3 regions of the Streptomyces sp. NPDC001843 genome follow, and region 1 is predicted to be linked to each of the others. Evidence: riboswitches for the same ligand, from Rfam matches in the RefSeq annotation. Region 1 holds a riboswitch; each other region holds the start of a gene.
The links. A riboswitch is a leader RNA that binds a small molecule or an ion and turns the genes downstream of it on or off. The one in region 1 is predicted to bind S-adenosylmethionine.
Positions count from the first base shown of each region.

Region 2: it holds a riboswitch for S-adenosylmethionine, as region 1 does, so the genes downstream of both, ACFYZQ_RS26720 (amino acid ABC transporter permease) here and ACFYZQ_RS01560 (aminotransferase class V-fold PLP-dependent enzyme) in region 1, are expected to answer to the same signal.
Region 3: it holds a riboswitch for S-adenosylmethionine, as region 1 does, so the genes downstream of both, thrC (threonine synthase) here and ACFYZQ_RS01560 (aminotransferase class V-fold PLP-dependent enzyme) in region 1, are expected to answer to the same signal.

Region 1 covers NZ_JBIATQ010000001.1:336,039-340,620, reverse strand. The annotation lists gene trpD (anthranilate phosphoribosyltransferase) at 1-948, shown strand, start outside; gene ACFYZQ_RS01570 (PRC-barrel domain-containing protein) at 1,053-1,409, shown strand; gene ACFYZQ_RS01565 (hypothetical protein) at 1,437-1,607, shown strand; SAM riboswitch class IV at 1,686-1,802, shown strand; gene ACFYZQ_RS01560 (aminotransferase class V-fold PLP-dependent enzyme) at 1,965-3,341, shown strand; gene ACFYZQ_RS01555 (Lrp/AsnC family transcriptional regulator) at 3,565-3,846, opposite strand; gene ACFYZQ_RS01550 (rhomboid family intramembrane serine protease) at 3,843-4,553, opposite strand.
Region 2 covers NZ_JBIATQ010000011.1:107,339-111,920, reverse strand. The annotation lists gene ACFYZQ_RS26725 (amino acid ABC transporter ATP-binding protein) at 1-351, opposite strand, end outside; gene ACFYZQ_RS26720 (amino acid ABC transporter permease) at 348-1,328, opposite strand; SAM riboswitch class IV at 1,686-1,796, opposite strand; gene ACFYZQ_RS26715 (glutathione S-transferase C-terminal domain-containing protein) at 1,873-2,760, opposite strand; gene ACFYZQ_RS26710 (NAD(P)/FAD-dependent oxidoreductase) at 3,254-4,414, shown strand; gene ACFYZQ_RS26705 ((2Fe-2S)-binding protein) at 4,411-4,582, shown strand, end outside.
Region 3 covers NZ_JBIATQ010000014.1:112,762-117,343, reverse strand. The annotation lists gene ACFYZQ_RS31130 (trehalose-6-phosphate synthase) at 1-864, opposite strand, end outside; gene ACFYZQ_RS31125 (glucosyl-3-phosphoglycerate synthase) at 938-1,882, opposite strand; SAM riboswitch class I at 2,026-2,190, shown strand; gene thrC (threonine synthase) at 2,209-3,495, shown strand; gene ACFYZQ_RS31115 (MoaD/ThiS family protein) at 3,492-3,767, shown strand; gene ACFYZQ_RS31110 (cold-shock protein) at 4,210-4,416, shown strand.

The DNA.
Region 1 (4,582 bases):
GACCAGATCATGCGCGGCGAGGCGACCGACGCGCAGATCGCCGGCTTCGTGGTGGCGCTGCGCGCCAAGGGCGAGACCGTCGAGGAGATCACCGGCGTGGTCCGGGCGATGTACGAGCACGCCAACGTGATCGAGGTGTCGGGCCGCACGGTCGACATCGTCGGCACCGGTGGCGACGGCGCGAAGACGGTGAACATCTCCACGATGTCGGCGCTCGTGGTGGCCGGAACGGGCGCGAAGGTCGTCAAACACGGCAACCGGGCCGCCTCGTCGGCCTCGGGCTCGTCCGACGTACTGGAGAAGCTGGGCGTCAATCTGGACCTGACGCCACAGCGGGTGGCCGAGGTCGCGGAGGAGGCGGGCATCACCTTCTGCTTCGCGGTGAAGTTCCACCCGGCGCTGCGCCATGTGGCCGCCGCCCGCGGCCAGTTGGGCATCCGGACGGTCTTCAACGCACTCGGGCCGCTGACCAACCCGGCGAAGGTGAAGGCGCAGGCGGTCGGCGTCGCCGACCCCCGCCTGGCGCCGATGATCGCGGGCGTCCTGGCCGGACGCGGCAACTCCTCGCTCGTCTTCCGCGGCGACGACGGCCTCGACGAGCTGACCACGACGTCCACCTCCCACGTCTGGGTGGTCAGGGACGGCAAGGTCACCGAGGAGACCTTCGACCCGCGGGACGTCGGCATCGAGCTGGTGCCGGTGGAGGCGCTGCGCGGCGGTGACCCGTCGTACAACGCCGACGTGGCGCTGCGCCTGCTCGACGGCGAGACGGGCCCCGTCCGCGACGCCGTCCTGCTCAACTCGGCGGCGGCGCTGGTGGCCCTGGACCCGACGCGGGAACCGCTGGCCGAGCAGTTGCGTGCCGGGATGCGCAAGGCGGCCGAGTCGATCGACTCGGGATCGGCCAGGCGGACCCTCGACCGCTGGGTGGCGGCGAGCAACGAGTAACGCCGGGCAGCCGCGGGAGTACAGTGAAACCGTGACAAAGCGGTCCCGCGGCCGCTCCGTCTCGGCGTGGGGTGCCCGGGAACACGGGCCGCAAGGAGCTAGGCATGATCCACTCAGCCGATATCCGCGAGTGGCGCAACCGCGACGTGATCGATCCCAGGGGCCGCAAGATCGGCGCCCTGGAAGCGGTCTACGTGGACACCACCACCGACACGCCTGCCATGGTCACCGTCCGCACCGGACTGCCGACCCGGCACCGGCTCGTCTTCGTCCCCCTCGACGAGGCGACCCTCGGACCCGGGTACGTGAAGGTGGCCCACCCCAGGGGGCAGGTGAAGAAGGCACCGTCCATCGGCATGGACGACGTCCTGCCGGTCGAGCGGGAGCACGAGATCTACGAACACTACGACAGGCCCTACGAGGCCGCTGCCGAACGCGGGCGCCGTCTCGCGCGCGGCTGACCGACCCGTCGGAGGATGTGGTCACCCATGGCGCTCTTCCTGTTCCTGATCCTCGTGGCGATCATCCTGGGACTCATCGGCGTGGCGGCGCACGGGCTGTTCTGGCTCCTGGTCATCGGCGCGGTCATCCTGGTGGCCGACCTGGTGCTGTTCGGCGTCCGCTGGTCCCGGCACCACGGACACCACGCCGTGCGGTGAACCCGGCCCAAGGACCGCCGTCCCGCCATCCGGACACGAGTTGCGGACGGTGATCAGCCCACGTACTTTCTCTGACCAGGTCATGAGTGACAGTCATTCGGCCCCGGCCGACTGTCCGGCAACCCTCCGTCCGTGGCGGGGTGCCCCGGGTGAAGACCAGGCCGTAGGCAGCGAGGTCTACGGCAAGCGCGGACCCCTCGCACACCAGGGGTCCTGGTCGACGAGGGAGCCTTCCGTGAGCAAGCGAATGCGCTAGGGCGTCGAGCCCCGCCTCCGCATCCCCCTTTTCACCTCATCCGTGCTTGAGCGCCGTCCGCTCGTGCGGTGAGTTCCGCCTGCCTTCACGGGAGTACACCCATGTCCGTCTCCGCCGTTGCCGCCGACCAGTCCGTCTGTGCCCCGCTGCCCGTTCTGGGCCGTGATGTCACCGTTCCGCTCGTCACGGGTGGCGAGGTCACCTACGCCGCGCTCGACTACGCGGCCAGCGCCCCCGCGCTCCAGCGGGTCTGGGACGACGTGGCCGCGTACGCCCCGTACTACGGCAGCGTGCACCGGGGCGCCGGATACCTCTCGCAGCTCTCCACGGACCTCTTCGAGAACGCCCGGAAGACCGTCGCCGACTTCCTCGGCTGCCGGGCGGACGACCAGGTCGTCTTCACCCGGTCGACCACGGACTCGCTGAACCTCCTGGCCCGCGCGCTCCCCGCCGACTGCCAGGTCTTCGTCTTCGAGACCGAGCACCACGCCTCCCTGCTGCCCTGGCAGGACGCACGGGTCACCTACCTCGACGCCCCCCGCAGCCCGCGGCAGGCCGTCGACACGCTGGAGCGGGCCCTCGCCGAGCGCACTGTGTCGATCGAAGGGGGCTACGGCCCGGCCCTGGTCTGCGTCACCGGCGCCTCCAACGTCACCGGCGAACTGTGGCCGGTCCGCGAGCTGGCCGCCGCCGCCCACGCGCACGGCGCCCGGATCGTCCTGGACGCCGCCCAGCTCGCCCCGCACCACCCGGTGAGCCTCAGGGAGCTGGACGTCGACTGGGTCGCCTTCTCCGGGCACAAGCTGTACGCCCCGTTCGGCTCCGGTGTGCTGGCCGGCCGCGCCGACTGGCTGCGCGCGGCCGAGCCGTACCTCGCGGGCGGCGGCGCCAGCCGCAAGGTCACCCGGCGTGACGACGGGGGAGTGGACGTGGAGTGGCACGACAGCGCGGCCCGCCACGAGGCCGGCTCCCCGAACGTCATCGGCGCCTACTCCATCGCCTCGGCCTGCAAGGCGCTCGACGAGGCGGGCTTCGACGCCCTGGTCGCCCGCGAGCAGCACCTGATCGCGAAGGTCCGCGCGGGCCTCGCCGAGATCCCGGAAGTCCGGGTCCTGTCCCTCTTCGGCGACGACGCCCCGCGCGTCGGCGTCATCTCGTTCGTCGTCGAGGGCTGGAACAGCTCCCACTTCGCCGCCGCGCTCTCCGCCGAGTACGGCATCGGCGTCCGCGACGGCCTGTTCTGCGCCCACCCCCTCGTCCGCACCCTGCTGGGCAGCGACCCGCAGACACAGGGCGAGTGCGGCGCCCCCGAGGCCGCGCCCGGCGAGAAGTCCCTCAACGCCATCCGCGTCAGCTTCGGCGCGGGAACGCCGGACGAGCACGTGGAGCGGTTCGTGAACGCGGTGAGGGAACTCGTCCGGGACGGCGCCAAGTGGCGCTACCGCACCGAGGACGGCCGCTGCGTCCCGGCGGTGTGACCACCGCGGCCATCACGGCTGTACCTCGCCCAGGCCCGCGGACGTGCGGCTCACCACGCCCGCGGGCGGCGCCGGCTCGGAATCCGTCCTTCAGTGACGCACCCCAGGTCTCCGCGGGCCGCCCACCTCCGTGGTGGTCAGCAGCCGCCGCATCCACGAGCCCCGGCCACCGGCATCGCGGCGGCCGGCCTGGGCGCCTGGCGCCGGACCGGCCGGACAGGCCTCAGTTGTCCAGCCCGATCGCGAACGCCGCCTCCAGGTCGTGCTGGGAGTAGGTGCGGAAGGCCACGTGCGTGTCGGTGGCCTCCACGCCGGGGATCTTGCTGATCCGGCCGGGGATGACGTCCGCCAGGTCCTCGTGCTGCCGCACCCGGACCATGGCGATCAGGTCGTAGGTGCCGGTGACCGAGAAGACCTCGCTGACGCTGTCCAGCGAGGCGATCCGCTCCGCGATCTCGGGGATCCGGTCCACGCTGGTCTTGATGAGCACGATCGCGGTGATCACGGCTGGTTCTCTCCCTCGGGGGCCTGGGCTGGGGCGGCCTCAACTCTAGGGCAGCCCCTGTTCACCCGCCCGAACAGCATCCACGCGACGACGAAGCCCAGGCCGAAGCCCACCAGGTGCGCCAGGTAGGCCACACCCGGTCCCTGGGGGGCGCGGCCCGCCGCCAGCCACTGCAGGGCCGCCCAGAAGGGCAGGACCACCCAGGCGGGGAAGCGCAGCGGAAGGAAGAACAGGAAGGGGAGGAGACTGGTGACGCGGGCGCCGGGGAACAGGTAGAGGAACGCGCCGAGGACCGCCGAGATCGCCCCGGAGGCCCCCACCAGGGACTGTTCGGAGGCGGCGTTGGCGGCGGCGTAGCCGAGCAGCGCCAGATAGCCGCAGCCGACGTAGAACAGGGTGAACTGCACGCGGCCCATCCGTTCCTCGGTCATCGCCCCGAAGACGTAGAGGAAGAGCATGTTGCCCAGCAGATGCACCCAGCTGCCGTGCACGAACAGCGCCGTGGCCGGGGTGAGGGCGGTCCGGGCCGGGCCGTCGAACAGCTCGGCGGGGATCACGCCCCAGCGCCGGAAGTAGGCCCGCTGGGCGGCGAGCAGGGCGTCGCCGGAGCCGTAGGCCGGATTGAGCCCGCCCGCCGGACCCAGCAGGAACAGCAGACAGCACAGGACGATCAGGGCGTACGTCATCGGCGTCGACTTGCTGATCATGGCTACAGAGCATGACGTAACGGGACGCA
Region 2 (4,582 bases), on a different contig from region 1:
GAGGACGCTCAGGTGCGGGAAGAGGTTGAAGTTCTGGAAGACGAAACCGATCCGGCCGCGCTGGGCCAGGATGGCGCGCTCGCTGAGTTCCTTCAGCCGCGCCCCGTTCCGCTTCACACCGATCAGCTCGCCGCCGACGCTGACATGGCCCACCTCGGGCTTCTCCAGGTGGTTGATGACCCGCAGCAGGGTCGACTTGCCGGAGCCGGAGGGCCCGAGGATCACGGTGACCTCGCCGGGGCGCACGGTCAGGTCGATGCCGTCCAGGACGCGGTGGGTGCCGTACCACTTGTGGACGTCGTGCACCTCCAGGGCGGCCGGGGTCGTCTCCAGGGTGTCGGTGGCGGTCATACGGTGGCCTCCCTGCGCAGCCGGGCCCGGAAGTCCGCGAGGCCCGCCCGCGCCTTCTGCAGCGGGGTCGGCGGCAGGCTGCGGGTGGCACCGCGGGCGAAGTACCGCTCGACGTAGAACTGGACGACGGACACGACGCTGGTCAGGATCAGGTACCAGACGGTGGCGACGAGCAGCAGCGGCACGATGTCGCCGGGGTAGGTGCTGCCCATGGTCTGCACCGAGCCGAACAGGTCGAGCAGGGAGACGTAGAACACCAGGGACGTGCTCTTGATCAGGCCGATGAGCTGGTTGACGTAGTTCGGGGTGATGGACCTCAGGGCCTGCGGGAAGACGATCCGGGTGAACTGGTAGCCCTTGGGCAGACCGAGTGCGGCCGCCGCCTCGTGCTGGCCCTGGTCGACGGAGAGGATGCCACCGCGCACGACCTCGGCCGCGTACGCCGCCTCGTTGAGGCTGAGGCCGATGACGGCGACCGTCATGTCGGTGGCCAGCTTCGACTCGTCGAAGGTGACGAAGGCCGGCCCGAAGGGGATGCCGAGGCTCAGCGTCTTGTACAGGGCTGAGAAGTTGTAGAGGAAGATCAGGACGACGATCAGCGGGACCGAGCGGAACAGCCAGGTGTAGGTCCAGCTCACCGCCCGGAGCACCGGGCTGCCGGACAGCCGGCCGAGGGCCAGCACGATGCCGCCGAGCAGACCCAGCACGGCGCTGAGCGCGGCCGCTTCGAGGGTGACGACGAGCCCGTCGAGGATCGTGGGACGCAGGAACCAGTAGCGGAAGCGGTCCCACTGGTAGAAGGGGTTCGTGGCCAGTCCGTGCAGGATCTGTGCGACGAGCACGAGGACGACGGCGGTGACGATCCACCGTCCGGGCCGCCGCAACGGCTGAACGCGCTGTGCTACGAAGGCCTTTGACGGTGTTTCGGCGGGTGGTGCCTCGGCGAGGGACACGGCTGCGCCTGGGGGTTCACTCATGGCGGGCTCCGGGGATTCGGACACCCCGGGACCGCGGCGGACCGGACGCGGGCCGCTACGGCGCTGGGGCACGAGGCGGCACACGGGAACGCACGGGAACCGGGGGCTGGTCGGACGACGGCACACCGTACGGACGGTGTCCGTCAGGACGCGGGGGCCGGCTGGGAGGTGGGGTCAGCCCCGACAGCGGGCACGGCCCGGTGCGGTACACAGTGCGCTGTTGACCCGGAGCAGGTCGACGGCACGATCGGCGACGAGGAGTCCGGCGTACGGCGGTACGCAGCCCTGGGTACGGCCCGTGGCCGTCCTGGGAGCTGCGTACATGGCGTCACCTGTCACTGTTCCGGCCCCAGGGGGCCCTCGCGCTTACCGAAGTCGTCGTCCGGTCCGGTCGTCACCTGGGGCACCCCACCGCGATGCGAGGGTTGCCGGTCAGCGAGCCAGGGCTTGGCGCTGACGCTCATGACCTTCTGAGCTGCAAGTAATGCAGTCGGCCGTTCCAATGTCAACGGCCGTCCGAGGAGTGGACCTGGCTGACCCGGTCTCACCTGCGGTAAGAGCCCTGCGGGTCCGTGGCGTGCCCCGTCCAGTCCAGGATCTGGACGGCCGCTCCGGCGGCCTCCAGGCCCTGGCAGTGGCCGTGGTGACGGAGTGCGATGCCGTCCAGGTCGAGGTGGGTCCCGAAGGCGGGGTGGGCCGCCAGGCGCCGGGCGTAGGCCCACAGCACCGGGTACCCGGCGATGCGGTGCACGGCACCGGCGTCGAGGTGGCAGCGGTGCACGGTGTCCAACTGCACCAGGGCCACCCAGAGTTCGACGTCGGCGGCGGTGAGCCGGCCGGCGACGAGGTACTCCTCGCCGTCCAGATACCGCTCCAGCCTGCCCAGCGTGTCCAGCAGCAGATCGAGTGCGGCGGCACGCTGCGCGGGATCCGCGTCGGCCTGTCCGGCGCGCTGCGCGGCCTCCTGGATGCCTTCGGCGCAGAGCCTTTCGACGGCTTCGATCTGGCTCTCGGTGCCGCACGGATACAGCGAGGTGGGGCCGTCCGGGCAGAAGCGGTCGAGGTCGCGCAGGATGTCCGGGGTGTGGGTGCTGACGATGCGCCCTGACCAGTCGTCGCTGAGCACCGGGGCGAGGGCCGGCCCGGTGTAGTGGTGTGCGCTCGCCTCGTACAGCGGACCCAGGGCCGAGTGGCCGCCGCCGGGACGGTCCGGTACGGCCGGCAGGAGCGTGACCGGGCATTCGTGGTCGAGGCCGAGCAGGCTGTGCCCTATGGCCAGGCGCAGCCCGTCGGGACAGGCGGTGGAGAGATGGAGCCGGTAGCGGTGCGGCACGGCGTGGTGGCCGCTGCGCGCGTCCCGGCCGAGGCGACCCCGGAAGACGGGGACGGTGCGGTGGGCGGACGGGACGGCGGCGAGCGGTGTGATGGACATGCGTCTCCCCGGGAGCGGGCGCGCGGACGTACGCGCGGCGGAAGCGTCGTCGGACAGTGGGCGCCAGGGTGTGCGGGAGGGTCCGGGGTGCCCGGACGGGCCGGGCGGGTCAGGGGGTCGCCCGGGACCGGCTCAGGAGGCTGATCGCGCGCTGCAGACACGCAGCAGGTCGATGTGCCGGCGGGAGGTGAGCAGGGGCGAGGTCGGCGTACGGCTCACTCGGCTGGTGACCGTCTCCAAGCGCCTCATGCTTCCCTACCTGTTCACTAGGATTCCCATCTGGAGTGTCGATCCGGCTCGGGGCGACGTCAAGGGGGCGTCCACCCCTGGGACACCGGACGGGTGAACGGGACGGGGCCGCGCCGTGGCCTCGGCGACCACCACGCCCCCCATATCGACGTATCGCAGGGCCGGCGCACGGTGGACTGGAGGCGGGCGGACCCCAGGACGCAGGCATCTGTCCGGGCTCGGCGATATGTGACATAGTACTGATGTGGCGAAGCGACTGACCTGCGATGTCGTGGTGGTCGGCGCCGGGATGACGGGCGCGGCCTGCGCGTGGTACGCGGCGCGGGCGGGCCTGGACGTCGTCCTCGTCGACCGGGGTCCGGTGGCCGGCGGCACGACCGGCGCGGGCGAGGGCAATCTGCTCGTCTCCGACAAGGAACCGGGACCTGAGCTGGAACTCGCCCTGCTGTCCGCCCGGTTGTGGTCGGAGCTGGCCCGTGAGGACGGTCCGGGCTTCGAGTACGAGGCGAAGGGCGGCGTCGTCGTGGCCGCGACGCCCGGTGACCTCGCCGCTCTTGCCGGCTTCGCCGACGCCCAGCGGGCCGCCGGTGTCACCGCGGTGCCCGTCGACGCCGACGGGCTCCCCGACCTCGAACCGCATCTGGCACCCGGACTCGCCGGCGCCGTGCACTACCCCCAGGACGCCCAGGTCATGCCGGCCCTGGCCGCCGCCCGTCTGGTCCGCGCCTCGGGTGCCCGGCTGCGCACCGGATGGACGGTGACCGGCGTGCTGCGCACGGCCCGGGGGGCGGTGCTCGGTGTGCGCACCGACCGGGGGGACGTCCACGCGCCGACCGTGGTGAACGCCGCCGGGACCTGGGGCGGCGACCTGGCCCGCCTCGCCGGCGTCCACCTTCCCGTCCTCCCGAGGCGCGGCTTCGTGCTGGTCACCGAGCCGCTGCCCCGGCTGGTGCGGCACAAGGTGTACGCCGCGGACTACGTGGCCGACGTGGCCAGCGACTCGGCCGCGCTGCAGACCTCGCCGGTCGTCGAGGGCACGGCCGCCGGGCCCGTCCTCATCGGTGCGAGCCGGGAGCGGGTCGGCTTCGACCGCTCGTTCTCGCTGCCCGTGGTGCGGGCACTCGCCGCCGGGGCCACCCGGCTGTTCCCGTTCCTGGAGCGGGTGCGCGCGATGCGGACCTACCTCGGCTTCCGGCCGTATCTGCCCGATCACCTGCCCGCGATCGGCCCCGACCCGCGGGTGCCCGGACTCGTCCACGCCTGCGGGCACGAGGGCGCGGGCATCGGACTGGCCACCGGGACGGGTCACTTGATCGCCCAGGTGCTGACCGGGGCACCGCCGGAACTGCCCCTCGCGCCCTTCCGGCCCGAGCGCTTCGCGACGAACGGGGTGAACACGGCGTGAACCCGATGGAGTTGACCCGGGCACGGCCCGGCCCCGCCTTCACCGTCACCTTCGACGGCCGCGCGATCGAGGCACTGCCCGGCCAGACGGTCGCCGCCGCGCTGTGGGCGGCGGGTGTGACCGCGTGGCGCACCACCCGGCGTGAGGGCCGCCCCCGCGGGGTGTTCT
Region 3 (4,582 bases), on a different contig from region 1:
GACCCGGACGATCGTCTTGCGTGCCCTGCCGTCGGGCGCCGTACCGATCTCCGTCCGCAGCGCCGTCATCCGCTCGTCCACGTCCGGCCGGTGCGCCCGCTGCCGCAGGAAGTCCGCGTCCGCGCCCAGACCGTGCACCCCGATCCGAGTGCCGGACACGGCGTCGGCCCCGAGGACGGCTTCGCAGCAGGCGGTGAACGCGTCCGCCCAGCGCTGGGTGAGGAAGCCCGCCCGGTCCGCGCCCAGGATCCCGCCGAGCAGTTCGGCGGCGATGTCGTCGGGGAGCAGCCGGAAGTAGTCCGGCGGCGCCCACGGGGTGTGCGAGAAGTGGCCGATGCGCAGGTCGGGGCGGAGTTCCCGGAGCATCCGGGGAGCCAGCGCCAGGTGGTAGTCCTGGACGACCACCACCGCGCCCTGCGCCGCCTCCTCGGCCAGGGCTTCGGCGAACGCCCGGTTGTAGGCCTCGTAGGACGCCCACTGGCGACGGAACTCCGCGTCCAGGACGGGCTCCAGCGGGGTCTGGTACAGCATGTGGTGGACGAACCACAGCACCGAGTTGGCGATGCCGTTGTACGCGTCGGAGAACACCGTCGCGTCGATGTCGATCATGCGGACCTGCTGCCCGCCGGTCGCGTCCTCGGAGAGCCGCCGACCGCCGTGGGAGCGGCGCACCGCCTCCCGGTCGGCGTCGCTCAGCGCGGCGCACACCCAGAGCGCGTTCGCGTCCGGGCCGATGGCCGACAGCCCGGACACCAGTCCGCCGCCACCCCGCTTGGCGTGCAGCGAACCGTCCTCGCGGACTTCGTACGAAACCGGGCCGCGATTGGACGCGACCAGCACCTCAGCACCGTGCGTGGAAGCCATGAGTCTCAACCTAGCCCGGCCCGGAAACGCTCAAACGTACGGTTCCCTCCCCGGCGGAGTGACACGGCCGGGGTCAGGCCACCCGGCGCGCGGCGTACTCGGCGATCTCCGCCATCGGCGGCCGCTCCTCCGTGTCCACGGAGTAGGTGCGCGGCTCGAAGCCCTCCTCGCCCCGCTCGAACTGGGTGAGCGAGGGCCGGACGAGGTGGCCGCGGGCCAGGCGGAGCTGGGCGGTGCGGTAGATGGCGGCGGCCATCCGGCCGAGCGCCTGCCCGTCCTGGTGGCGGTGCTTGCGCACCCCGACGTCCACCTGGGCCAGGGCGTCCAGGCCCACCAGGTGCAGGGCGTCGACCAGCATGCCCAGTTCCACCCCGTACCCGACGGGGAAGGGCAGCTGCTCCAGCAGCGAGCGGCGGGCCGCGTACTCACCGCCGAGCGGCTGCACGAACCCCGCAAGCTGCGGCCAGTGCATGTTGAGCAGCGGGCGCGCCATCAGCTCGGTGACCCGGCCGCCCTGGCCCGCGGTCCCGGCGAGCGGACGGTCGTACATGCCCTTGACCAGGTCCACGTCCGGGTCGGTCAGCAGCGGGCCGACGATCCCCGAGACGAAGTCGGAGGAGAACTCCTTCAGGTCGGCGTCGATGAAGCAGACGATGTCCCCCTCGGTGACGAGGAGCGAACGCCACAGCACCTCGCCCTTGCCGGGCACGGCCGGTATCCGCGGCAGGACGTCGTCGCGGTGGACGACCCGGGCGCCCGCCGCGGCGGCCACCTCGGAGGTGCGGTCGGTGGACCCCGAGTCGACGACCACGATCTCGTCGACGAGCGGGGTCTGCTGCATCAGGTCGTGGCGGATGATCGCGACGATGTCGCCGACCGTCTCCTCCTCGTTGAGCGCGGGCAGCACGACACTGACCGACTGGCCCGTGCGCTGCTTCGCGGCCAGGATCTGGTGGAGCGGGCGATCGGTCACGGACCAGGAGCGGGTGCTCAGCCAGCGCTCGACTTCTTCCAGCACGGTGGGCGGCTCCTCACTGTTTGTCTCGCGGTTCGGACGACTATCTCAACTGTCCCGGCCTTCGGTTACAGTCTTGAACAACGCGGATGACCATCGCATGTCCGAGGTCACCGTTGTTCACAACCGCACACACAACCGCATACCGCTCATCCAGAGGGGCAGAGGGACACGGCCCGATGAAGCCCCGGCAACCCTCCAGTCGGTTCTCGTAGATCAGTTGGACCAGTCCTGATCGTTCCGCGAGGCTCCCGGCTAGGGAAGGTGCCAAATCCGTCTCACGGCGAGATGCGTCGTGAGGAAGATGAGGAGAAAGGGCCTCGCCTCACATGGCTGTGCAGACTGCTGCAAGCACCACCGACTCCACCGTAGACCTCGGCCCCGCCGCTGCTCTGAGCTGCCGCGAGTGCGGCCACCGGGTACCGCTCGGACCGGTCTTCGCCTGCGAGGAGTGTTTCGGCCCGCTCGAGATCGCCTACGACTTCTCGGCCTACGAAACCGAGGAGCTGAGGAAGCGGATCGAGGCGGGACCCGCGAACATCTGGCGCTACGCACCCCTGCTGCCCGTCCCGGCGGACGTGGCGACCAAGCCCAACATCAACCCCGGCTGGACCCAGCTCGTCCAGGCCGACAACCTCGCCCGTGAGCTCGGCATCGAGGCTTCGCACCTGTACGTGAAGGACGACTCCGGCAACCCGACGCACTCCTTCAAGGACCGTGTGGTCGCGCAGGCACTGGAGGCGGCGCGGGCCTTCGGTTTCACCACCCTGTCCTGCTCCTCCACCGGCAACCTGGCCGGCGCGGTCGGTGCCGCGGCGGCCCGGGCCGGCTTCCGTTCCTGCGTGTTCATCCCGCACGACCTGGAGCAGGGCAAGGTCGTCATGGCCGCGGTCTACGGCGGCGAGCTCGTCGGCATCGAGGGCAACTACGACGACGTGAACCGCTTCTGCTCCGAGCTGATCGGCGACCCGGCCGGCGAGGGCTGGGGCTTCGTCAACGTCAACCTGAGGCCGTACTACGCGGAGGGGTCCAAGACCCTGGCGTACGAGATCTGCGAGCAGCTCGGCTGGCGGCTCCCGGACCAGATCGTCGTCCCGATCGCCTCCGGCTCCCAGCTCACCAAGATCGACAAGGGGCTGCAGGAGCTGATCAAGCTCGGCCTCGTCGAGGACCGGCCCTACAAGATCTTCGGCGCCCAGGCCCAGGGCTGCTCGCCGGTGTCGACCGCGTTCAAGGCGGGCCACGACGTGGTGCGCCCGCAGAAGCCCGACACCATCGCCAAGTCCCTCGCCATCGGCAACCCGGCGGACGGGCCGTACGTCCTGGACATCGCGCGCCGCACCGGCGGGGCGGTGGAGGACGTGACGGACGAGCAGGTGGTGGACGCCATCAAGCTGCTCGCCCGCACGGAGGGCATCTTCGCGGAGACGGCGGGCGGTGTGACGGTGGGCGTCACGCGCAAGCTGCTGGAGAACGGCGTCCTCGACCCGACCAAGACGACCGTCGTCCTCAACACGGGCGACGGCCTGAAGACCCTGGACGCGGTGGCAGGCACCGGCCTGACCGCCACGATCCGCCCGAACCTCGACTCCTTCCGAGAGGCTGGCCTGGCATGAGCGTGACCGTCCGCATCCCCACCATCCTGCGCACCTACACGGGCGGCCAGGCAGAGGTCCAGGCAGAGGGCACGACCCTCGGCGAGGTCATCGCCGACCTGGAGAAGAACCACACCGGGATCGCCGCCCGCGTCCTGGACGACCAGGGCAAGCTGCGCCGCTTCGTCAACGTGTACGTCAACGACGACGACGTGCGCTTCGAGCAGGGGCTGGAGACCACGACTCCGGACGGTGCGGGCGTCTCCATCATTCCGGCCGTCGCCGGCGGCTGACCGAATGACTGATCATTACCGTCGGTAACACCGGTTACCGAGAGTTCATCGAATTGCCCTCGCCGTGAGAGAAACGGAGGGGGCAATTCTGTGTGGTTGAGCGCGGTAGAGTTGGGGAACGCGCTCCCGGAACGCGGGTCGGGGGCCCTGGAATCGCGCCGCACATCCGACAGGATGTAGCCAAAGTGTGCGAATGTTTTGCGCCTTATGTGCCCTTTGCGGGGCCCGACTTGCCCCGGATTCAGCCGAATTTTTGGCAGATTCCCGACCGGCGTCGTCCAGATTTCTCGTCCGATTGACCTGTTGCAGACGGCAGTTGGACAGATACATTCAGCCGCGGTCGACGCGTTCCGGCGCACGCCCCCAATCCATGGGGGGTGAGGTCTGACCCGGATCCGCGAAGTGTGGATCTGTGCAAGGGCCAGTAATAGGGGAGTTAGGCATGGCTCAGGGCACCGTCAAGTGGTTCAACGCGGAGAAGGGGTACGGCTTCATCGCGGTCGACGGTGGTGCGGATGTTTTCGTCCACTACAGCGCGATCCAGATGGACGGTTACCGCACCCTGGAAGAGGGTCAGCGGGTCGATTTCGAGATCTCGCAGGGCCAGAAGGGTCCGCAGGCGGACATGGTTCGGCTCGCGACCAGCTGAAGCACGCGCCGACCCGCACGACGTTCTTCTGTACATCTTCGAAGGGCCCGTACCCCCCGGGGTGCGGGCCCTTCGGCCTGCCCGGACACCCGTGGGGCCCGCTGTTCACCTGGCTATCCGCTCGAGCCGCTTGCACTCGGCATGGGCGAGTGCTAATCATTGGCGT